One region of the Streptomyces sp. NPDC050422 genome, then DNA from elsewhere that is predicted to be linked to it. Evidence: riboswitches for the same ligand, from Rfam matches in the RefSeq annotation. Region 1 holds a riboswitch; each other region holds the start of a gene.
The links. A riboswitch is a leader RNA that binds a small molecule or an ion and turns the genes downstream of it on or off. The one in region 1 is predicted to bind S-adenosylmethionine.

Region 2: linked by a shared signal. The riboswitch ahead of ACIBJG_RS18640 (putative leader peptide) and the one ahead of ACIBJG_RS08235 (aminotransferase class V-fold PLP-dependent enzyme) in region 1 are both predicted to bind S-adenosylmethionine.
Region 3: linked by a shared signal. The riboswitch ahead of thrC (threonine synthase) and the one ahead of ACIBJG_RS08235 (aminotransferase class V-fold PLP-dependent enzyme) in region 1 are both predicted to bind S-adenosylmethionine.
Region 4: linked by a shared signal. The riboswitch ahead of ACIBJG_RS21445 (hypothetical protein) and the one ahead of ACIBJG_RS08235 (aminotransferase class V-fold PLP-dependent enzyme) in region 1 are both predicted to bind S-adenosylmethionine.

The regions. Positions count from the first base shown of each region.
Region 1 is NZ_JBITIE010000005.1:22,939-28,631, reverse strand. Features, by position in the region: gene ACIBJG_RS08240 (Lrp/AsnC family transcriptional regulator) at 1-86, shown strand, start outside; gene ACIBJG_RS08235 (aminotransferase class V-fold PLP-dependent enzyme) at 365-1,744, opposite strand; SAM riboswitch class IV at 1,918-2,035, opposite strand; gene trpD (anthranilate phosphoribosyltransferase) at 2,121-3,185, opposite strand; gene ACIBJG_RS08225 (cytochrome bc complex cytochrome b subunit) at 3,308-4,933, opposite strand; gene ACIBJG_RS08220 (Rieske 2Fe-2S domain-containing protein) at 4,930-5,693, opposite strand, start outside.
Region 2 is NZ_JBITIE010000011.1:53,420-59,112, forward strand. Features, by position in the region: gene ACIBJG_RS18620 (LysR family transcriptional regulator) at 1-91, shown strand, start outside; gene ACIBJG_RS18625 (GNAT family N-acetyltransferase) at 111-638, opposite strand; gene ACIBJG_RS18630 (NtaA/DmoA family FMN-dependent monooxygenase) at 800-2,203, opposite strand; gene ACIBJG_RS18635 (LLM class flavin-dependent oxidoreductase) at 2,222-3,448, opposite strand; gene ACIBJG_RS18640 (putative leader peptide) at 3,522-3,638, opposite strand; SAM riboswitch class IV at 3,678-3,790, opposite strand; gene ACIBJG_RS18645 (flavodoxin family protein) at 3,994-4,446, opposite strand; gene ACIBJG_RS18650 (four-carbon acid sugar kinase family protein) at 4,698-5,693, shown strand, end outside.
Region 3 is NZ_JBITIE010000014.1:56,097-61,789, reverse strand. Features, by position in the region: gene otsB (trehalose-phosphatase) at 1-348, shown strand, start outside; gene ACIBJG_RS22725 (trehalose-6-phosphate synthase) at 325-1,716, opposite strand; gene ACIBJG_RS22720 (glucosyl-3-phosphoglycerate synthase) at 1,770-2,708, opposite strand; SAM riboswitch class I at 2,862-2,988, shown strand; gene thrC (threonine synthase) at 3,004-4,296, shown strand; gene ACIBJG_RS22710 (MoaD/ThiS family protein) at 4,331-4,609, shown strand; gene ACIBJG_RS22705 (cold-shock protein) at 5,055-5,261, shown strand; gene groL (chaperonin GroEL) at 5,634-5,693, shown strand, end outside.
Region 4 is NZ_JBITIE010000013.1:22,865-28,557, forward strand. Features, by position in the region: gene ACIBJG_RS21440 (phosphocholine-specific phospholipase C) at 1-2,040, shown strand, start outside; SAM riboswitch class IV at 2,155-2,264, shown strand; gene ACIBJG_RS21445 (hypothetical protein) at 2,312-2,746, shown strand; gene ACIBJG_RS21450 (cytochrome P450) at 2,951-4,246, shown strand; gene ACIBJG_RS21455 (cytochrome P450) at 4,243-5,499, shown strand; gene ACIBJG_RS21460 (TIGR03854 family LLM class F420-dependent oxidoreductase) at 5,536-5,693, shown strand, end outside.

The DNA.
Region 1 (5,693 bases):
TCGAGGGGACCGACACACACGTCGCGTTCCGTACGTACTCCCAGCACGACCTGGAAGCGGCCTTCGCCATCGGCCTGGACGCCTAGGGCGTGTTTCGAAAGTAGCGCCGTCCACCCGGAGGACGGGCCGGGCGGCGTCTGGTGCGTGCGATCGCAAGGCGCCGGGAACTCCTCGTAGCGGAGCTGCTAGGACTTTTCGGCAACGCCGCGAGCAATGGGTCTCCCCTCCTCGAGCGAAGCCGAGAGCTCGGGGAAGTGCCAGACGCCGCCCGGCAGGCGGGACTTTCGAAACACGCCCTAGGGCTTCAGCACGTTCGGCCGGGTACGGACGGCTGTCCGTACCCGGCCGAACGTGCTGAGGGGCCTCAGACCTGGGTGGCCTCGCCACGGTCCGGGACGCAACGGCCGCCCTCGGTGCGGTACTTCCACTGGGCGCCCTCGTTCACGAGCTCCTTGACCGCCCGCAGGAAGCGCTCGACGTGCTCGTCCGGCGTACCGGCGCCGAAGCTGACCCGGATCGCGTTGAGGGACTTCTGACCCGGCTCGGCCTCCGGCGCGCCGCACTCGCCGACGTCCTGCGGGTCGGTGCCGAGCAGGGTGCGCACGAGCGGGTGGGCGCAGAACAGTCCGTCGCGGACCCCGATGCCGTACTCGGCCGAGAGCGCCGCGGCGAAGTGCGAGCTGTTCCAGCCCTCCACCACGAACGAGATGACGCCGACCCGCGGGGCGTCGTCGCCGAACAGCGAGAGCACCTTGACCGCGGGCACCTCGGCGAGTCCGGCGCGGACCTCGGTGACGAGCCGCTGCTCCCGGGTGACGAGGTTGTCGAAGCCGGCCTCGGTGAGCGCCTTGCAGGCGGAGGCGATGGAGTAGACGCCGATGACGTTGGGCGAGCCGGCCTCGTGGCGGGCGGCGGTGGTGTGCCACTCGACGTCCACCCCGCCGTCGGCGCGCCGGGCGACCTGGCGGGACGCGCCGCCGCCGGCCAGGTACGGCTCGGCATCGGTCAGCCAGTCGGAGCGGCCGGCGAGGACGCCGGAGCCGAAGGGCGCGTACAGCTTGTGCCCGGAGAAGGCGACCCAGTCCACGTCCAGCTCGGCGATGTCGACGGGGTGGTGCGGGGCGAGCTGGGCGGCGTCCAGCACGATCCGGGCGCCGCGGGCGTGCGCGGCGGCGGCGAGCTCCCTGACCGGCCACAGTTCGCCGGTGACGTTGGAGGCGCCGGTGACGCAGACCAGCGCGGGGCCGTAGGGGTCGCGGTCGGCCAGCGCCCGCTCCAGGGTCTCGACGGCCTGGGCCGGGGTGCGCGGGGCGTTCAGGTACGTCACCCGGGCGTCGCGCCAGGGCAGCAGCGAGGCGTGGTGCTCGGTCTCGAAGACGAACACCTGACAGTCGGCGGGCAGGACGGCGGCGAGCAGGTTGAGCGAGTCGGTGGTGGACCGGGTGAAGACCACCTGGTCCTCGGCGCGGCAGCCGAGGAACTCCGCGACGCTCTCACGGCTGGACTCGAAGAGGTCCGTGGAGAGCTGCGAGAGGTAGCCGGCACCGCGGTGGACGCTGCCGTAGTAAGGCGCGTACGCGGCCACGTCGTCCCACACCCGCTGCAGGGCCGGGGCGCTGGCGGCGTAGTCCAGCGCGGCGTAGGTGACCTCACCGCCGGTGACCAGCGGAACCGTCACATCCTTGCCCAGAACCGGCAGGGGGGCACAAATCGACTGGTCGGCGGCAGCAGTGAGGACAGACATGACGAACTCCCGTAACAGGCAGGCGAATTCCGCGTGCCTGCGGATACGCGGCAGCACGGAAGGAAGAAAGAGAGGTGTGCGGAGTAGGGCCGAAAGCCCTATCGCATTCGCGTGCTCACAAGAGGCTCCCTGAGGACCAGGACCCCACGGGTGGACATCTCACGATGTCGAGGGGTCCGCGCTTGCCGCAGACCTCGCTGCCTGCGGCCTGGTCTTCACCCGGGGCACCCCGCCACGGACGGAGGGTTGCCGGACAGCGGGCCGGGGCCGTAGTCGCTGTCACTCATGACCTGCGCAGCATCTTGCCATACGTACGAAAACGCGCAAGGCGCAGTCCATGATCTGGACTGCGCCCCGTCTCGTACCCGACGCCCTCTCAGGTGTTGCTGGCCACGACCCATCTCTCCAGCGCCCGGCCCGCCGCGCCCGAGTCGATGGACTCGGCGGCCTTGGTGATCCCCGCGGTGAGCTGCTCGGCGAGCGTGCCCTGCCCCGGGTCCAGCGCGACGAGAGCCGCCGCCGAGTTGAGCAGGACGGCGTCCCGTACGGGCCCCGTCTCCCCCGCGAGCAGCCGGCGGGCCACATCGGCGTTGTACGAGGCGTCGGCGCCGCGCAGGGCGTCCACCGGGACCAGGTCCAGGCCGACGTCGCGCGGGTCGAAGGCCTCCTCGCGCACCGCGCCGTCCCTGGCGATCCAGACGCGGGAGGTCGCGGTGGTGGTCAGCTCGTCCAGGCCGTCGTCACCCCGGAAGACCAGGGCCGAGTTGCCGCGCTCGGCGAGGACGCCCGCGACGATGGGCGCCATCCGGAGGTCCGCGACGCCGATCGCCTGCGACCGCACCTTGGCCGGATTGGTGAGCGGGCCGAGGATGTTGAAGGTGGTCGGCGCGCCGAGCTCCGCCCGGGCCTTCGCCGCGTACCTCAGGGCGGGGTGGAACTTCACGGCGAAGCAGAAGGTGATGCCCGCTTCCTCGGCGACCTCGACGACGCGCTGCGGAGGCAGCTCCAGATTGACGCCGAGCTTGCCCAGGACGTCGGAGGAGCCGCTGGCCGACGACGAGGCGCGGTTGCCGTGCTTGACGACCTTGGCGCCCGTCCCCGCCACGACGATCGCCGACATGGTGGAGATGTTGACCGTCTTGGCCATGTCGCCGCCGGTGCCCACGATGTCGACCGTACGGCCGGGCACATGGATGGTCGTGGCGTGCTCGTACATCGCGCGGACCAGGCCGGAAACCTCCGTGACGGTCTCGCCCTTGGCGCGCAGCGCCACCGCGAAGCCGGCGATCTGCACATCGGTCGCCTCGCCGCTCATGATGCGGTCCATCGCCCAGGCGGTGTCGTCCGCGGTCAGGTCCTGGCCGCGCAGCAGGGGGGTCAGCACGCCGGGCCAGGAACGAGCCGCCACGCTGTCGCCGCCGACCGGGGTCACAACGTTCATGGTCCACTCCTGGGTCCACAGCCGATAAAAGGAACGGGACCACCCTATCGAGCCCCGGGGACAGCGAAGAGCCCCGTCCATGCGATGGACGGGGCTCCTGCTGTGGCGATCAGTTCAGGTGATCAGTGGTGGCCGTGGCCGCTGGTGATCTCCTTGTACTCCTCGGCGGTGGGCTTGGCGATCTGGTTGTTCTCGCCGTAGAAGCCCTTGCTGAGCTTGGCCCGCAGCTTGTGCACCAGGGACACCTTGCGCTTGACACCGTTCTCGTCGACCGTCGGGCCGATCTCGACCGGCTTGTACTGCTCGTGCGCGGTGAGCGTGTGCAGCTGCGCGGGTGCGAGCGGCTCGTGGACCTCGACGAACTCACCGTGCGGCAGGCGCTTGATGAGCCCGGACTCGCGCCCGTGCAGCACCTTCTCCTTGTCACGGCGCTGAAGGCCGAGGCAGATCCGCTTGGTGGCGATGAACGCGAGAACCGGTCCGACGAAGAAGAAGATCCGGACGAACCACGAGATGGAGTTCAGCGACAGGTGGAAGTGCGTCGCCCAGAGGTCGTTACCGCCGCCCACCAGGCCGATGAAGTACACCGTGATCCACGCGACACCGAAGGCCGTACGGGTCGGGGCGTTGCGCGGGCGGTCCAGGATGTGGTGCTCGCGCTTGTCCCCGGTGACCCAGGACTCGATGAACGGGTACATCGCGATGGCACCCAGGATCACACCGAAGAGCACCAGGGGGATGAGCACGCCCAGGACGAGCGTATGACCCCAGAGGTTGATCTCCCAGCCGGGCATCACTCGGACCAGACCCTCGGCGAAGCCCATGTACCAGTCGGGCTGGGCGCCGGTGGACACCTGATCCGGGCGGTACGGGCCGATGGCCCAGATCGGGTTGATCGAGGCGATGCCCGCGATGACGGCGATGACACCGAAGACCAGGAAGAAGAAGCCTCCGGCCTTGGCCATGTACACCGGCAGCAGCGGCATGCCCACGACGTTCTTGTTCGTCCGGCCGGGACCCGCGAACTGCGTGTGCTTGTGGTAGAAGACCAGGATCAGGTGGCCCACCAGCAGCCCGAGCATGATGCCCGGCAGCAGCAGGATGTGGATCGAGTAGAACCGGGCGACGAAGTCGCCGCCGGGGAACTCCCCGCCGAACAGGAACATCGAGATGTAGGTGCCGACGACCGGCATCGACAGGATCGCGCCCTGGGTGAACCGGACACCCGTACCCGAGAGCAGGTCGTCCGGGAGCGAGTAACCGGTGAAGCCGGTGAACATACCCAGCACGAACAGCAGGAAGCCGAACAGCCAGTTGATCTCACGCGGCTTGCGGAACGCGCCCGTGAAGAACACGCGCATCATGTGCACGAACATGCCGGCCAGGAAGATCAGCGCGGCCCAGTGGTGGATCTGCCGGACCAGCAGCCCACCGCGGACGTCGAAGCTGATGTTCAGCGTCGAGGCGTAGGCCTCCGACATCCGGATGCCCTGCATGGGCTCGTACGGGCCGTGGTAGACGGTCTCGGCCATGCTCGGGTGGAAGAACAGCGTCAGATACACACCCGTGAGGATGATGATGATGAAGCTGTAGAGGCAGATCTCACCGAGCATGAAGGACCAGTGGTCCGGGAAGATCTTGCGCATGTTGGACTTGGCCAGGGAGTAGATCCCGAGCCGGCCGTCCGCCCAGTCGGCCATCTTCTCACCGGCGGGCGCCTTGCGCTTCGTATCGGTCGCAGTACTCATCCGCGCTCCCAGAATGCAGGACCGACGGGCTCTTCGAAGTCACCGAGCGCCACGAGGTTGCCCTCGCTGTTCACGTCGATCCGCAGCTGCGGAAGGGCGTGACCGGCCGGACCGAAGATGACGCGGGCGCCGTCGGAGAGGTCGAAGGTGGACTGGTGGCACGGGCAGAGCACGTGGTGGGTCTGCTGCTCGTACAGGCTGATCGGGCAGCCGACGTGGGTGCAGATCTTGGAGAAGGCCACGATTCCCTCGTGGGCCCACTCGCGCTCGCGCTTGTCCTTGATGTTGTCCGGCTCGATACGGATGATCATCAGCGCGGCCTTGGCGATCTGTACCTGGAAGTCGTGGTCCTCCTCCTTCAGGCCCTCGGGCATGGCGAAGGTCAGCGAACCGACGACGACGTCCTCGGGACGCAGCGGCTCCATCGTGTTCATGTTGATGAGCTGCTTGCCCTTGGCCCACAGGGTCGAGCGGAGCTTCTTCTCCGGCAGCGGACCGAGGTCGCGCAGCAGCACCACACCGGCGAGCGGCACCAGGGCCAGCGCGCCGAACATGGTGTTGCGGATCAGCTTGCGCCGTCCGAACGCGGACTCCTCGGCGCCCGCCGCGAAGTCGGCGAGAACCTTCGCCTTGACCTCGGGCTCGGCCGCGATCGCGTGACGCTCGTCCGCGACCTCCACGTCCGACATCAGGGTGCGCGCCCAGTGGACGGCGCCCGCGCCGATCGCGAAGAGCGCCACGCCCAGGGTCAGCCCCAGGG
Region 2 (5,693 bases), on a different contig from region 1:
GCAGCGGTGGCTGGTCCACTTCATGTCCGAGGTCCTCGGCGAACAGGTGAGCCCGGCCCAGCTTCCGCCGTGGAGCGGCGACCGGGGCTGAGGGCTGTCCCGGGAGCCTCTCATTCGCCGAGAATCCGCTCCCACAGCAGCCCGTCCCGCCAGCTCCCGTCGAAAAGGATCGAGGAGTGCGCGACGCCGTACGGGCTGAACCCGTTGCGGCGCAGCACCCGCTGCGACGGCAGGTTCTCCAGATGGGTCGACGCCTCGGCGCGGTGCAGCCCGAGTTCGTCCGTCATCACCCGGAGTGCGAGCCCGACGGCGCGCCCGGCATGGCCCTGGCCCTGGGCGAGACCGGTGATCCAGTAGCCGACGGAGCCGCGGCGCAGGTGGGGCTGCGGCAGGATGCCTCCGACGGTGATCTGCCCGATCACCTGGTCGTCGGCGAGCACCACGCCCGGCCAGACCCCGCCGGTCCGGTGTCCGGCCAGCAGACGGTCGATCCGCTCCACCTGGCCCTCCGGGGTGAAGAAGCCGGCCGGCTGGGCCGGTTCCCACCGCCGGAAGGCCTCCAGGTCTCGCACCCGGTGCGCGGCGATCGGAGCGGCGTCGGTGGGCTCGATCAGGCGGATCGCGGTGCTGTTGCCCATGGCTGATCCCTCGTCACAGTGCGTCGGATGAAAACAGTGCGCCGGATGAAAACGGCCGGCGCAGGCGCCTCACGACGGTGTTGCCGATCAGCCGGATTCCGCGTCGGCCGTCGTGGAGCCGGACAGAATCGACAGGCGCCCGAGGACCCTGGGCAGGAACCTCATGAGGCCACCCGCCGGGCCGCGACGGCGTCGGGGTGAGGCAGGCCGAGGTGGTCGCGCAGGGTCGTTCCCTCGTACTCGGTACGGGACACTCCGCGTTCCTGGAGGAGGGGCACCACCGTGTCGGCGAACACGTCCAGCCCGCCGGGGGTGATGTGCGGGACGAGGATGAAGCCGTCGGCGGCGTCCGCCTGGACGAAGTCGTTGATGGTCCGGGCGACGGTGGCCGCCGAGCCGACGAAGGCCTGACGGTTTCCGGTCTCGATGACCAGATCGCGGATCGACCAGTTCTTCGCGGCCGCGAGCTCCCGCCACTCCCGGGCGGTGGCGAGCGGGTCACGGTACATGCGCACCTGGGCGCGGCCGCGGGCGACGGTGTGTTCGCCGAGGTCCGGATCGATGTCGGGGAGCGGTCCCTCGGGGTCGTACGAGGAGAGGTCGCGGTTCCAGACGAACTCGAGGTGCTTGATCGCGGTGGCACCGCTGACCTGCTGCCGCCGGACCTCGCGGGACAGTTCCTGCGCCTCGGCGTCGGTGTCGCCCAGGACGAAGGTCGCCGCGGGGAGGATCAGCAGCTGGTCAGGGGTGCGGCCGTGGCGGGCGAGGCGGCCCTTGACGTCCGTGTAGAACGCCTGCCCCTCCTTGAGGGTGCTGTAGCGGCTGAAGATCGCGTCGGCGCCCTCCGCCGCGAACTCCCGTCCTTCGTCGGAGTCGCCGGCCTGGAAGATCACCGGGCGGCCCTGCGGGCTGCGCGGGACGTTGAACTGCCCCTCGATGTCGAAGTGCTGCCCCTTGTGCACGAAGGATCCGGCCCGCACGTCCCGGAGGAAGGTCCCCGACCCCTGATCGGCGACGATCTCGTCGCCGCGCCATGAATCGAACAGCTCGTTGGCCGTGGCGAGGAACTCCTTGGCCCGGGAGTACCGCTCCTCCTGCGGCAGGAATCCGCCCCGGCGGAAGTTCTCGCCCGTGAAGGCGTCCCACGAGGTGACGACGTTCCACGCCGCGCGCCCACCCGAGAGGTGATCGAGGCTGGCGAACTGGCGGGCCACCTCATAGGGCTCGTTGAACGTGGAGTTGATCGTGCCGGTGAGGCCGAGGTGTTCGGTGACGGCGGCGAGGGCGGACAGCACGGTGAAAGTGTCGGGGCGCCCGACCACGTCCAAGTCGTATATCTCACCGCCCTGTTCGCGCAGGCGCAGCCCCTCGGCGAGGAACAGGAAGTCGAACTTGGCGCGCTCGGCGGTGCGGGCGAAGTGCGCGAACGAGCTGAACTCGACGTGGCTGCCCGCCGCGGGATCGCTCCACACGGTGGTGTTGTTGACGCCCGGGAAGTGGGCGGCGAGATGGATCTGCTTGAGCGGCTTGCCGGTGCTGTGGCCGGCGCCGTTGCTGGTGCTCATGTCGGTGGTCCCTCCGGCTCAGACGGTGGCGAAGCGGTTGGCGGGGCGGGCGAGTCCGAGCAGCCCGCGCAGGGTGTCGGCCTCGTAGGCGGTCCGGAAGGCGCCTCGGCGCTGCAGTTCCGGCACCAGGTCGCGGGTGATCGCCGGGAGGTCGTGGCCGATCACGGCGGGGCGCAGCCGGAAGCCGGAGAGCCCTGCCGACTGCCATTCCTGGAGCAGGTCCGCCAGTTGCGCGGGTGTGCCGGTGAACACCTTCGCGTCGCTGGAGTACGGGTGTCCCGCGAGGCCGTCGAGACGGTCGCGGCGGGCCGCCGCGGCCGCGGGGTCGTCGTCGAGGAAGACCACGAGGTCCCCGAAGAGGTGCAGGGGGTCCGCCGCCCGTCCCGCTGCCGCCTGTTCGGTGCGGATCTCCTCGACGATGGCTACGGCGTGACCGGTGTCGTGCGGGGTGACGTATCCGATGTCCGTGGAGCGGGCCACCAGCCGGAAGGGCAGGCTCCGGTGCGCCAGGGCGCTGACGACGGGCTGGCCCTGCGGAGGCCGGGGTGTGATCGAGGGGCCCTTGACGCTGAAGTGCCGGCCCTCGAAGTCGATGTAGTGCAGCTTGTCGCGGTCGATGAAGCGTCCCGTGGCCGCGTCCCGGATCTCCGCGCCGTCCTCCCAGCTGTCCCACAGGCGGCGCACCGCCTCGACGTAGTCGGCGGCTTCCCCGAAGAGTTCGCCGGTCAGCTCGCGTACGGCCGGGGTGTCCAGTTCGTCGACGCCGAAGCGCGGGAACGTACGGCGGCCGAAGTGGGCGGCTTCGTGCTGCCGGGCCGACACCTGGACGCGCAGCCCCGCCCGCCCGGTGCTCACGTAGTCGAGGGTGGCGATGGCCTTGGAGATGTGGAACGGCTCGGTGTGGGTGGCGACCACGGTGGGGACGAGCCCGATGTGCCGGGTCAGCGGGGCGACGCGGGCGGCGATGAGCACCGCGTCGAGCCGCCCGCGCTCCTGGTCGGTGCGGTCGTCGGGCTCGGCGAACTGCGAGGACTGGAGCCCGAGCGCGTCCTCGATCGTCACGAAGTCGAGCAGGCCGCGTTCGGCCTCGGTCACGATGTCGGTCCAGTACGCGGCGGTGAGCAGTTCCTCGGGCCGGGCCACCGGCTCGCGCCAGGCGGCGGGGTGCCAGCCCGCGCCGTTGAGCGCGACGGCCAGGTGGAGAGGGGTGGGAAGGGGAGGGTGCGGGGAGGACGATGCGGACACGGGAGGGTGCCTTCCTGAACGACCGTGGATGATCGCCGGGCCTCGTCGGGAGGTGCGGCGTCGCGGGTACGGGTCAGGAACAACAGAGCGCGCCGGCCACGCGCTGGAGGTCGATGTGCGGCCGGGAGTAGAGGTGGACGCGGCGCCGGGGGGCGAGCACCTTGACGAGCGGGCAGGACACCGTTGGCATGGCCCTCGCCTCCGCTCTTCCGGCTCGGCGGGCCCTGGGGCCTCGCGCTTGCGGAACCCGGACGGGCTCCGCCTGGTCGTCACCTGGAGCACCCCGCCGCGCGGGAGGGTTGCCGGTCAGCAAGCCAGGGCTTGACGCTGACGCTCATGACCTGCCGCGAACGCTACGCGCGACGGCCGCGCCGCGCAATGCCCCGTGGATCATGGTCGTGCTCGCCGTGCCCTGAGTCACAACAACGCGGCCGCGCGATCTGTTCCGTCCGGCCGGAACCCGTGCAAGTCCCCTTCTGCGGAGGGTTCCTGGCAACCGTGGTGGTCGTCCCGGACCGGATGTGCCCCGGTTCGGGGCCACCGGTTCAGTCGGTCAGACCGGCTGCGAGGGTCGCCCCGAGCTCCCAGCACGCGTCGATGTCGGACTTGGCGGGTTCTCCCGTGACGGTCACGGCGTCGGCCGCGCGGCGCCATCCGAGGCCCTTCGTGATGGACTCGATGGCCCGAGCCGCCCCGGTCACGTCGTTGCCGCCGTGCACGTAGTACCCGAAGGGGCGGCCCTGCGTCGCGTCCAGACACGGGTAGTAGACCTGGTCGAAGAAGTGCTTGAGGGCGCCCGACATGTAGCCGAGGTTCGCCGGGGTCCCGAGCAGAACGCCGTCGGCGGCGAGCACGTCGGACGCCGTCGCGGCGAGCGCGGCGCGGCGTACGACCCGTACGCCCTCGATCTCGTCCGTCGTCGCACCGGAGACGACGGCTTCGAACAGTGCCTGGCAGTTCGGCGAGGGCGTGTGATGCACGATCAGCAAGGTAGCCACACCGGGAACCCTGCCGTGCCCGCACCGCGGCCGCAAGCGCGGTCCGCCTTGTGCGGCGCGCACTGCGGGCATCGGCCGGTTCCGCCCGGCGCGGCGCGACCACCGCGGGCGGGCCGGCACCACTCGTCTCCGGCGCTTCCGGTGGTCCGGCCTGCTGAGGACCGACGCCGAGCTCATCTGCCGAATCGATTGCCCCGTGTCCTCGATGTCATCGACTATGCATCCATGAGTGGTCGACGCAGAGGTGCGGCATGAGGTCCGGCCGGGACGCCCGGCAGAGCATCGGCATCCTCGCGGACGATCTCACCAGCGCCGGGGACGGTGCCGCACCGTTCCGCCGGACCGGTCACGAGGCGCGGGTCCTCCTGTCCGCCCCGGCGACAGCACTCCCGCAGGCCCCGGGTGTGACAGCGGTCGACCTGGGAACCCGGCTGCTTGACGAGGCAGCCGCCGCGACGCGTGCCGGGCGGGCAGCCCGCCTGTTCGCCGGCTCCACGCTCCTGTTCAAGACGGTGGACTCGACCCTGCGCGGCCATGTCGCGGCCGAGGTCCGGGCAGCGTGGGCGGGTTCGCGGCGACGAGCCGTCGTCATCGCCCCCGCCTTCCCCGCGGAGGGCAGGGTGACGCGGCAAGCGGTCCAGTACGTGTGGGGCGTGCCGGTCCATGAGAGCGGCTTCGCCCGCGACCCTGTGCATCCGGTGCGGTGCTCGGACCTCACGGCGGTGTTCCCGGACGCCGTTCCGATCGGGCCCGGACGGGCGGCCGAACTGCCCGTGCTGATCGGCCGACGCGCGCTGATCGTCTGCTCGGCCGCGACGGACGACGACCTCGACCGCGTCGTGGCGGCGGTCCCGCACCTCGACGACGTGCTGTGGGTCGGCTCCCCGGGACTGGCGGCCGCCCTGGCACGACGGTGCGCACCCGGTGACGGGGCGGTTGCCGCCGCACCCGCACCGGCTCGCCGCCCCCTCGTCGTCGTCGGCAGTGCCAACCCGTCGACCCGACGGCAACTGGCCGTGCTCCGGGCACAGGCCGACGTGCAGGGAGTCACCGTCGGGGATGATCCCGCTCCGACGGTGAAAGCACTGCGCTCCCTGACGTCCCCCGTTCTCACTCTGCAGACACCCGACGAGCGCCGGTCGCCACGAACCGCCCGCGCGTTCGCCCGTTCCCTGGCCGCGGTCGTACGGGAACTGGCCGAGGAGCGCCTGGTCGACGCGCTCGTCGTGACCGGCGGCGAGACGGCC
Region 3 (5,693 bases), on a different contig from region 1:
CTGCGCGGCCCCCTGGGCGAGCTCGCCGCCCGCCACGGGCTGATCGTCGAACCGGGCCGCCTGGTCCTGGAGTTGCGCCCCTCCGGCATGGACAAGGGCGTGGCCCTCACCCAGTACGTACGCGAGACCGGCGCCGAGTCCGTCCTGTACGCGGGCGACGACCTGGGCGACCTCGCCGCCTACGCCGCCGTCGACAAGCTCCGCACCGAGGGCCCCGACGGCACCCCCGGCCTGCTGATCTGCAGCGGCAGCGCGGAAGTGCCCGAACTGGCCGAACGCGCCGACCTGTCGCTGCCGGGGCCCGGGGCCGTCGTCGCGTTCCTGTCAGCCCTGGCGCAGCGCCTCTAGCTGGTCCAGGAACCACTGCTGCGGCGGCAGCGCGGTCGCCGCCGCGGCCAGCCGCTTCGTGCGCGCCGCCCGCTCGTCGTCCGCCATCGTCAGCGCCTCGTGCAGCGCGTCGGCGGTGGCGGACACGTCGTACGGGTTCACCGTGATCGCGTCGGCGCCCAGCTCCTCGTACGCCCCGGCCTCCCGCGACAGCACCAGCGCGCAGCCGTGGTCGGAGACGACCGGGACCTCCTTGGCGACCAGGTTCATCCCGTCCCGGATCGGGTTGACGAGGGCGACGTCCGCCAGCCGGTACGCCCCCAGCGAGCGGGCGAAGTCGTCCTTGACGTGGAGGACGACCGGGGTCCAGTCCGCCGTCCCGTACTCCGCGTTGATCCCGTCGGCGACGCGCTGCACCTCGGCCGTGTACTCGCGGTAGACCGCCAGGTCCTGTCGCGAGGGGTAGGCGAACGCGATGTGGACGACGCGCCCGCGCCACTCGGGCCGCCCGTCGAGCAGGGCGCGGTAGGCGAGCATCCCGCGGACGATGTTCTTGGACAGTTCCGTACGGTCCACCCGCACGATCGTCTTCCGGCCGGGGCCCACCTGTTCCCGCAGCGCCGCCATCCGCTCGTCCACGTCCGCCTCGTGCGCGCGGCGGCGCAGGAAGTCCGCGTCGGCACCGAGACCGTGCACCCCGATCCGGGTATGCCCCGTGCCACCGAGGATCTCCGTGCAGCAGCCGATGAACGCATCGGCCCAGCGGCGGGTCAGGAACGCCGCCCGGTCGGCGCCGAGGATGCCGCGCAGCAGCTGTTCGGCGATGTCGTCGGGCAGCAGCCGGAAGTAGTCGACGGGCGCCCACGGCGTGTGCGAGAAGTGGCCGATCCTGAGGTCGGGGCGGAGCTCGCGGAGCATGCCGGGCACCAGGGCCAGGTGGTAGTCCTGCACGAGGACCGCCGCGCCCTCGCCCGCCTCCTCGGCGAGCGCCTCGGCGAAGGCCCGGTTGTACGTCTCGAAGGCGGCCCACTGACGGCGGAACTCCGCGTCGAAGACGGGCTCGACGGGGGTCTGGTAGAGCAGGTGGTGGACGAACCAGAGCACCGAGTTCGCGATGCCGTTGTACGCGTCGGCGTGCACGTCCGCGTCGATGTCGAGCATCCGGACGCCCGGCTCGCCGACCCCGCGACGCACTGCCTCGCGGTCACCGTCCCCGAGGGCGGCGCAGACCCACATCTTGTCGTCCACGGCGCTCAGGCCGGAGACGAGTCCGCCCCCGCCGCGCCGGGAGTCGAGGGAGCCGTCCTCGCGCAGCGCGTACGAGACGGGGCCGCGGTTGGACGCGACGAGAACCTGGGCAGCGGGCTGAGGGGCGTGCTCGGAGACCATGGGCGGAATCTAGCCCGATCACCAACCGCCCAAACGTGCGAAGCCGGACGGTGTCACGCCGCTCGGCGTGAAACGTACTCCTCGATCTCGCGCATCGGCGGCCGCTCCTCGGTGTCCACCGGGTAGGTGTGCGGGACGAATCCGTGCTCGCCGCGCTCGAACTGGGTCAGCGACGGGCGCACCAGATGCCCGCGGGACAGGCGGAGTTGGGCGGTCCGGTAGATCGCGGCCGCCATCCGGCCGAGCGCCTGGCCGTCCTGGTGGCGGTGCTTCCTGACCCCGACGTCGACCTGGGCGAGCGCGTCCAGGCCGACCGTGTGCAGGGCGTCGACGAGCAGACCCAGCTCCACTCCGTAACCGACGGGGAACGGCAGCCGCTCCAGCAGTGAGCGGCGCACGGCGTACTCGCCGCCCAGCGGCTGGACGAAACCGGCCAGCTGGGGCCAGTGCAGATTGAGCAGCGGGCGTGCCACCATTTCGGTGACCCGGCCGCCCTGCCCCGTGGTGTCGCCGAACGGGCGGTCGTACATCGCCTTGACGAACTGCACCGAGGGATCGGTCAGCAGCGGACCGACGATGCCGGAGACGAACTCCGCCGAGAAGTCCTTCAGGTCCGCGTCGATGAAGCAGACGATGTCGCCGCCGGTCACCAGGAGTGACCGCCAGAGGACCTCGCCCTTGCCGGGGACGGCCGGGATGCGGGGCAGGATCGCGTCCCGGTGGACCACCCGGGCGCCCGCCCGGCGGGCGACCTCGGTGGTGGCGTCCGTGGAGCCGGAATCGATCACCACGAGCTCGTCGACCAGCCGGACCTTCTCCATGAGCTCGCGCCGGATCGTCGTGACGATGTCCCCGACCGTCGCCGCCTCGTTCAGCGCGGGCAGCACCACACTCACGCTCGCGCCGTTCCCGGCGTCGAGCAGACGGTCCAGCGGACGGTCGGCGGCTGACCAGGAACGCCTGGTCAGCCAGCGTTCGACCTCTTCCAGCACGGTCGATACTCCCTGTATGTGATCCATCTCGCGGTACGGACGACTATCTCAACAGTCCGGTGCTTCGGTTACAGTCTTGAACAACGCAGATGACCGTCGCATGCCGGGGTCCGTCCGCCGATAAACGCCTGGATCCATGGTCCAGTGCCACAGCGCTCATCCAGAGGGACTGAGGGAACGGCCCGTTGAAGTCCCGGCAACCCTCCCGCCGACCGCGAGGTCAGGTGGGGAAGGTGCCAATTCCGTCTCGTGACGAAATGCGTCGCGAGGAAGATGAGGAAAGGACCTCGCCATCATGGCTGTTGAGACTGTTGCAGCACACACCGAAGCTTCCGTGGACCTCGGTCCCGCCGCGGCGCTTTCCTGTCGCGAATGCGGAGAACGGTTCGCACTCGGCCCCCTTTTCGCCTGCGCGTCCTGTTTCGGGCCGCTCGAAGTGGCGTACGACCTGCCGAGCGGCTCCCCGGACGAGCTGAAGAAGCGCATCGAGGCCGGACCCAACAACATCTGGCGCTACGCGCCGCTGCTGCCGGTCCCCTCCGATGTCGCGGACAAGCCCAACATCAACCCCGGCTTCACCAAGCTGGTCAAGGCCGACAACCTCGCCCGCGAGCTGGGCGTCACCGGCGGCCTGTACGTCAAGGACGACTCCGGCAACCCGACGCACTCCTTCAAGGACCGCGTCGTCGCGATCGCCGTCGAGGCCGCCCGCGCCTTCGGATTCACCACCCTGTCCTGCTCCTCCACCGGCAACCTCGCCGGCGCCGTCGGCGCAGCCGCCGCCCGGGCCGGCCTGCGCTCCTGCGTGTTCATCCCGCACGACCTGGAGCAGGGCAAGGTCGTCATGGCCGCGGTGTACGGCGGTGAGCTGGTCGGTATCGAGGGCAACTACGACGACGTCAACCGCTTCTGCTCCGAGCTCATCGGCGACCCGCTCGGCGAGGGCTGGGGCTTCGTCAACGTCAACCTGCGTCCGTACTACGGCGAAGGCTCCAAGACCCTCGCGTACGAGATCTGCGAGCAGCTCGGCTGGCAGCTGCCCGACCAGATCGTCATCCCGATCGCGTCCGGCTCGCAGCTCACGAAGATCGACAAGGGCCTCCAGGAGCTGATCAAGCTCGGCCTGGTCGAGGACAAGCCGTACAAGATCTTCGGTGCCCAGGCCGAGGGCTGCTCCCCGGTCTCCGCCGCCTTCAAGGCCGGTCACGACGTGGTCCGCCCGCAGAAGCCGAACACGATCGCCAAGTCCCTGGCGATCGGCAACCCGGCCGACGGCCCGTACGTCCTGGACATCGCCCGCCGCACCGGTGGCGCCGTCGAGGACGTCAACGACGAGCAGGTCGTCGACGCGATCAAGTTGCTGGCGCGCACCGAGGGCATCTTCGCCGAGACCGCGGGCGGGGTGACGGTCGGCGTGACGAAGAAGCTGATCGACGCCGGCCTGCTGGACCCGGCGCTCACCACCGTCGTCCTGAACACCGGAGACGGCCTCAAGACGCTGGACGCGGTGGCCGCCACCTCGCAGGCGACCGCGACGATCCGCCCGAGCCTGGACGCCTTCCGCGAAGCCGGCCTCGGCACCAGCTGACCACTCACCCGAGACTTCAGGAAGGGCACCCACCATGAGCGTCAAGGTCCGTATCCCCACCATCCTCCGCACCTACACGGGCGGCCAGGCCGAGGTCCCGGCCGAGGGCACGACCCTCTCCCAGGTCATCCAGTCCCTGGAGAAGGACCACCCGGGCATCGCCGCCCGCGTACTGGACGACCAGGGCAAGCTGCGCCGCTTCGTGAACGTGTACGTCAACGACGACGATGTGCGCTTCGAGGGCGGCCTGGACGCGGCCACCCCGGACGGCGCCGGTATCTCGATCATCCCGGCCGTCGCCGGCGGCTGCTGAGCCGCGGCCCGGGCCCTTCGAGGCCGCCGGGCCGACTTCACAGCGTGACCACGATTGCCCCCTCCGCGAGAGAAGCGGAGGGGGCAATTCTGCATGGTTGAGCGCGGTACAGTGAGGGAAGCCCCCTTCGCTGCCCGTGCCCCCCGCATATGAGAATGCGCCTGGCCACGACAAGATGCAGCCAAAGTACGTGAGCTCCTTGCGCCATAAGTCGCCTTTGCCTGGCCTGACTTGCCCTGGAATCTCATGAATCCCTCACATTCGGGCGATCGGTGCTGCCCAGAATTCTCGTCCGATTGACCTGTTGCAGAGGGCAGTTGGGCAGATACATTCGGCCGCGGTCGACGCGTTCCGGCGCACGCACCCTCTCCTGTCGGAGGGTGAGTTCTGACCCGGGTCCGCGAAGTGCGGTCCCGTGCAAGGGCCAGTAATAGGGGAGTTAGGCATGGCTCAGGGCACCGTCAAGTGGTTCAACGCGGAGAAGGGGTACGGCTTCATCGCGGTCGACGGTGGTGCGGATGTTTTCGTCCACTACAGCGCGATCCAGATGGACGGGTACCGCACCCTCGAAGAGGGTCAGCGAGTTGAATTCGAGATCTCGCAGGGCCAGAAGGGGCCCCAGGCGGACATGGTCAAGCTCGCCGTCGGCTGAGCCCGTCGGCCGCGACACAGTCGGCCAACGACACTACTCACGCACGGAGGGCCCGTACCCCTGAGGTACGGGCCCTCCGCGCGTCCCGGGCCACTTCCGCGCACCCCTCGCCGCTGTCCACGCTCCGAGGAGGACGCTTGCGCCCACCGGTCGCCCGACCACCTCCCCTCAAGGAGCCTTCGGCGCTTGCACTCGACGGGGTCGAGTGCTAATTATTGGTTAGCACTCTCTGGGTGAGAGTGACAGAAACTTGGACCGGGCCGGTGAGGCCCGCAGGTCTCCGGGGCAAGGAACCGGCAGACAGGCAGGCCGTCCGTCGCGGGCGCCTCTCGGTCCGGAGAAATCCACCCCTGTCCGGGAGGACCACTTCATATGGCCAAGATCATCGCCTTCGACGAGGAGGCCCGGCGCGGTCTTGAGCGCGGCATGAAC
Region 4 (5,693 bases), on a different contig from region 1:
CAACTCGCCGGAGGCACGGCCGCCTACACCGCGTTGTCGAGCAGCATCGCCCGCGCCGCCTCCCTCCCCGCGCGGGGCCGCACGGGCAGCCTCCAGGACGTCGAGCACATCGTCGTCCTCATGCAGGAGAACCGTTCCTTCGACCACTACTTCGGCACCATGAACGGCGTCCGCGGCTTCGGTGATCCGCGTCCGGTCACGCTGCCCAGCGGGAAGCCCGTCTGGCATCAGAAGGACCTCCTCGGCAAGGAGGTGCTGCCGTTCCGGCCGCCCGCCGACGAGCTCGGCATGCAGTTCCTCCAGGACCTGAACCATGACTGGGCCGGCGGGCACCGGGCGTTCAACAAGGGTGCGTACGACCAGTGGGTGCCGGCCAAGACCGCGACGACGATGGCTCACCTCACCCGCGAGGACATCCCGTTCCACTACGCCCTCGCCGACGCGTTCACCGTCTGCGACGCCTACCACTGCTCGTTCATCGGGAACACCGACCCGAACCGCTACTACCTGTGGAGCGGACACACGGGCAACGACGGTTCCGGTGGCGGTCCCGTGCTCGGCAACGACGAGGCGGGGTACGGGTGGACCACCTACCCCGAGCGGCTGGAGCAGGCCGGAGTGTCGTGGAAGGTCTACCAGGACATCGGCGACGGGCTCGACGCCGCCGGGTCCTGGGGGTGGATCAGTGATGCCTACCGGGGTACGTACGGTGACAACTCGCTGCTCTACTTCAACAGCTACCGCGACGCCGCGCCCGGCGATCCGCTCTACGACAAGGCCCGCACCGGAACCGACATCAAGAACGGCGGCGGTCTCCTCGACGACCTGAAGGCCGACGTCCGGGCCGGGACGCTGCCGAAGGTCTCGTGGATCGTCTCTCCGGAGGCATACAGCGAGCATCCCAACTGGCCGGCCAACTACGGCGCCTGGTACATCTCGCAGGTCCTGGACGCGCTGACCGCCGACCCCGAGGTCTGGGGCCGGACCGCCCTCTTCATCACCTACGACGAGAACGACGGCTTCTTCGATCACGTCGTGCCGCCCTTCGTGCCGTCGGGACCCGCGCAGGGGCTGTCCACCGTCGACACCTCCGCCGACTACTTTCCCGGCGACATCCGGTACACCGCCGGGCCCTACGGGCTCGGTCAGCGGGTGCCCATGCTGGTCGTCTCACCGTGGAGCACCGGCGGGTTCGCCTGCTCCGAGGTCTTCGACCACACCTCCGTCATCCGCTTCATGGAGCAGCGCTTCGGCGTGCACGAGCCCAACATCTCGCCCTGGCGGCGCGCCGTCTGCGGCGATCTGACCTCCGCGTTCGACTTCGGTCGTACGGACGCCTCGGACATCTCGCTGCCGTCGACCGACGCCTACGAGCCGCCGGACCGCCTCCGGCACCCCGACTACGTTCCCGTACCGCCCGCGACCGGCAGCGTGCCCAAGCAGGAGAAGGGGGACCGGCCCACCCGGCCGCTGCGCTACGCACCCTTCGTCGACGGGGCCGCCGATCCGGCCACCGGCAAGTACCGCCTCACCTTCAGCGGTGGCGCCGCCGCGGGGGCGCAGTTCCTGGTGAGCTCCGCGAACCGCACCGACGGGCCCTGGACCTACACCACCGAGGCCGGCAAGTCCCTCGCGGACAGCTGGAACACCGCCTATTCCAAGGGAGTGACCGACCTCACCGTCCATGGGCCCAACGGCTTCCTGCGTACCTTCAGGGCCGGCGGGAAGGTGGCGGCGGGCCCCGAGGTGACGGCACGTCATGTCGCCGCAGGCGGTGGGTTGGAGCTCACCTTCGTCAACGCCGGGTCCGCGAACGTGCGTCTGACCGTACGCAGCGCCGCCGGGTACGGGGGAGGGGTGCAGACCTTCGCGGTCCGTGCGGGTGCGACCGTGAAACACGTGCTTGACCTGCGGGGAAGCAGGAGTTGGTACGACGTCACCGTCGTCTCCGACGTGGACGCCACGTTCCTGCGGCGCTACGCCGGACACGTCGAGACCGGCCGGGCCGGCAGGAGCGACCCGGGTCTCGTCACCGGGTGAGTGGATACGCCTCGGGACGGTTCGGGGGGGGGCGGGCGGTGTCCGTGCGTGGGCGCCACTCGCCCCTGACCGCCCGTCGGGTCGTGCGGTGTGCGTGAGTTAGAGTCTTGTTCGGGTCATGAGTTCCAGTGCACAGCCCCGGCTTGCTGGACGGCACCCCGCTCCGCTGCGGGTGCTCCGGGTGACGACCTGCCCCGTGCGAAGGGTACGGGGAACAGCGGACCGCGGTGCAGGGCATCCGGGGTCCACACCCCGGAAGGCGAACCTCACCATGCTGCGTCATCTCACCCAGAACGACTCCGTGCGGAGCGACGACTGCTCCCGTTACGCCGCGGGTCACCGCGTGCATTGGATCCACGCCAAGAAGTGCCGCCAGGAGCCGGGGCAGGCCGTCGAGATCCTGCTCACCTCCGGGGACGTCCGCGACGACGGGTGGGTCGAACTGCGGGCCGCCTTCGACTACGCGGGCGGCCTCCCCGCAGTGTGGACGCACGCTCCCGGAGCGTTGCGGGAGACCCTCGCCGGCCACCGCGGGCGGGTGTACTGGCTGGCGCGCTGGCATGCGTTGAAGCTCGTGCACGGCGACGGCGACGGTGGGGGAGCCGGTGCCAGGGCCGGGGGTGCTGCCGGGCTGGTCAACGTCGGGCTGGAGGGCGGCGAGCTGTGCGAGGGCGCCTGTGCCGGGGGGCGTGCCTCTCTGGCGTAGTCCGTCCCGTCGCGGCCGCTCGGTGAGCTCGTGCGGTACATCGCGATGCTCAGTAATTGTGCTGAGATGTCGTCCTGTTGTTCCGTTCATGGCGTGGGATTGATCGCTGTTGACCGTTCCGAGGTCACACAAAATCCTTATAGTGAACATGCGTTGATCGCATGATCTTGACGCGTTCAGCTGTCGCCACAGGAGTCAGGACTCATGACGCGCCCTTCTTCCACAGAGCCCGCGCCGCCCTCTCCTTCTCCGCCCCCCGACTGTCCGGCTCACGCCGGTGCCGTGCCGCTCGGTGGGCCCGGGTTCCAGACCGAACCGCAGGCCGTGTACCGCGCCATGCGGCGTGATCACGGGCCCGTCGTCCCCGTGGAGCTGCCGGGCGGCTTCCCCGCCTGGCTGGTCATCGGGTACCGGGAGCTCCACCAAGTCACCAGCGACGGCGAGCTGTTCCCGCGCGACGTCGGACTGTGGAACCAGTGGCCCCATATCCCCGACGACTGGCCCCTGCTGCCGATGGTGGGGCGACCCCTGCCCTCCATCTACTTCAGCGCGGGGGAGGAACACCGACGGCACGCGCGCATGGTCGGACCGGCCCTCGAAGGTGCTGACCCGTTCGAAATCCGCAGCCACTGCGAGCAGTTGGCGGACCGGCTGATCGACGACGTGTGCAGCCGTGGCACGGCCGATCTCGTCGCCGACTTCTGCGAGCCCCTCCCCGTACTCGTCCTCGCCCGTCTGGTCGGGTTCCCCGACGACGAAGGCGCCGACATCGCCCAGGTGTTGAAGGACCTCGCCGACGGCGGCCCCGACGCGCAGAGCGCCCATCTGCGGTTCGGGGAACACATGGCCCGGCTGGTGGCCGCGAAGCGGGCCGTGCCGGGGGACGACGTGACCTCCCGCATGCTCGCCTTCCCCGAGGCGTTCACCGACGAGGAGTACATGCTCGACCTGATGGCCATCACGGCCGCCGGGCACCTCACCACCGCAGACTGGGTCAGCAACTCCCTGCGGCTGATGCTCACCGAGGACGCGTTCGCCGACTCCATGGCCCGAGGCCGGCGGAGCATCGGCGAGGCCATGAACGAGGTGCTGTGGGAGGACACGCCCACCCAGATCCTCGCCGGCCGCTGGGCCGTCCGGGACACCCAGCTCGGCGGGCAGCGGATCAAGGCCGGGGACATGCTGCTGCTCGGGCTCGGCGCCGCCAACACCGACCCGCTGATCCGACAGGGCCTGTCCGGCACCGGAGCGCCCGCGCAGGGCGGCAACGGCGCCCATCTCGCTTTCAGTCACGGCGAGTACCGGTGCCCGTTCCCGGCCCAGGAGATCGCCGAGATCATCGCCCGTACCGGCATCGAGGTCCTGCTCGACCGGCTGCCCGATCTCCAGCTCGCCGTCCCCGTCGACGATCTCGAACGACGGCCCTCCGCGTTTCTGCGTGGCACCACCTCGCTCCCCGTTCGGTTCACCCCCGTTCGTACGACAGGAGACCTCTCGTGAACTGCCCCCACGCCGCCGCCCAGGCAGCAGCCAAGAACGGCGGGACCGTCGTCATCGACCCGATGGTCCAGGACCTGGACGGTGAGACGACGCGCCTGCGCGATGCCGGTCCGCTGGCCCGGATCGAGCTGCTCGGCGTACCGGCCTGGGCCCTCACGCGGCATGCCGACGCGCGGCAACTCCTGCTCGATTCACGGCTCGTGAAGGACCTCAACGCCTGGAGCCTGTGGCAGAAGGGCGAGGTGACGCACGAGTGGCCGCTCATCGGGATGATCGACGCCGGCCGCTCCATGTTCACCGTCGACGGCGACGAGCACCGGCGGCTGCGGACCAAGACCTCCCAGGCGCTCACGCCCCGCCGGCTGGAGGCGATACGCCCCGACATCGAGAAGTTCACCGAGGAACTGCTTGACGCGCTGGCCGAGGGCGGCAAGGACGGGGCGGTCGTCGACCTCAAGTCCGTGTTCGCGCAGCCGCTGCCCATGCGGGTCGTCGGCATGCTCATGGGGGTCGACCCCGCCTCGAACGCCATGCTGACCCGTCAGTACAAGGCCTTCTTCTCGATGCTCACCCCGCAGGACGAACGCCTGGCCCTCCTCGCCGACCTGGACGTCTTCTACGCCGGGCTCGTACGCGAGAAGACCGCGCAGCCGACCGACGACCTGACCTCCGCGCTCATCCTCGCCGACGAGGGCGGCGAGCCGCTGACCGAGGAAGAGGTGATCGGCAACCTCAAGGCGATGGTCGCGGCCGGGCACGAGACCACGATCGGGCTCATTCTCAATGCCGTACGCGCCCTGCTGGCGCACCCCGACCAGTTGCGGATGGTCCTCGACGGGGAGGTCTCCTGGGAGACCGTGATCGAGGAGACGCTGCGGTGGGACACCCCGACCACCCACCTGCTGATGCGCTTCGCCACTGAGGACATCCAGGTGGGTGACGGTGTCATCGCCAAGGGCGAGGGCGTGGTCATCTCCTACCGGGTGATCGGCCGTGACCCCAAGCAGCACGGTTCCGACGCCGACGCGTTCGACATCACCCGTACCACCCCCATCCGGCACATCACCTTCGGCCACGGTCCGCACATCTGCCCCGGTGCGGCGCTCTCCCGTGTCGAGGCGGGGATCGCCCTGCCGGCGCTCTTCGGGCGCTTCCCGGAACTGCGGCTCGCGGTGCCGGACGCCGACATCCGCAAGCTTCCCGTGATGACGCAGAACGACATGGAGGCCTTTCCCGTTCTACTCAACGCCTGAATCCGATCGGCAGGCGGCGCGCGTAGTGTGGTCGTCATGAAGATCCGCTTCGGAGTCGGGCTCGGTGCAGGTTCGTTGTTGTCGGATTTCAGCCGGATCGTCGACCGACTCGAAGACGACGGTGTCGATTCGCTCTGGCTGTCCGAGCACATCTACTCGGAGGCAGTGGACCCCTTCGTCGGCATGGCCCACGC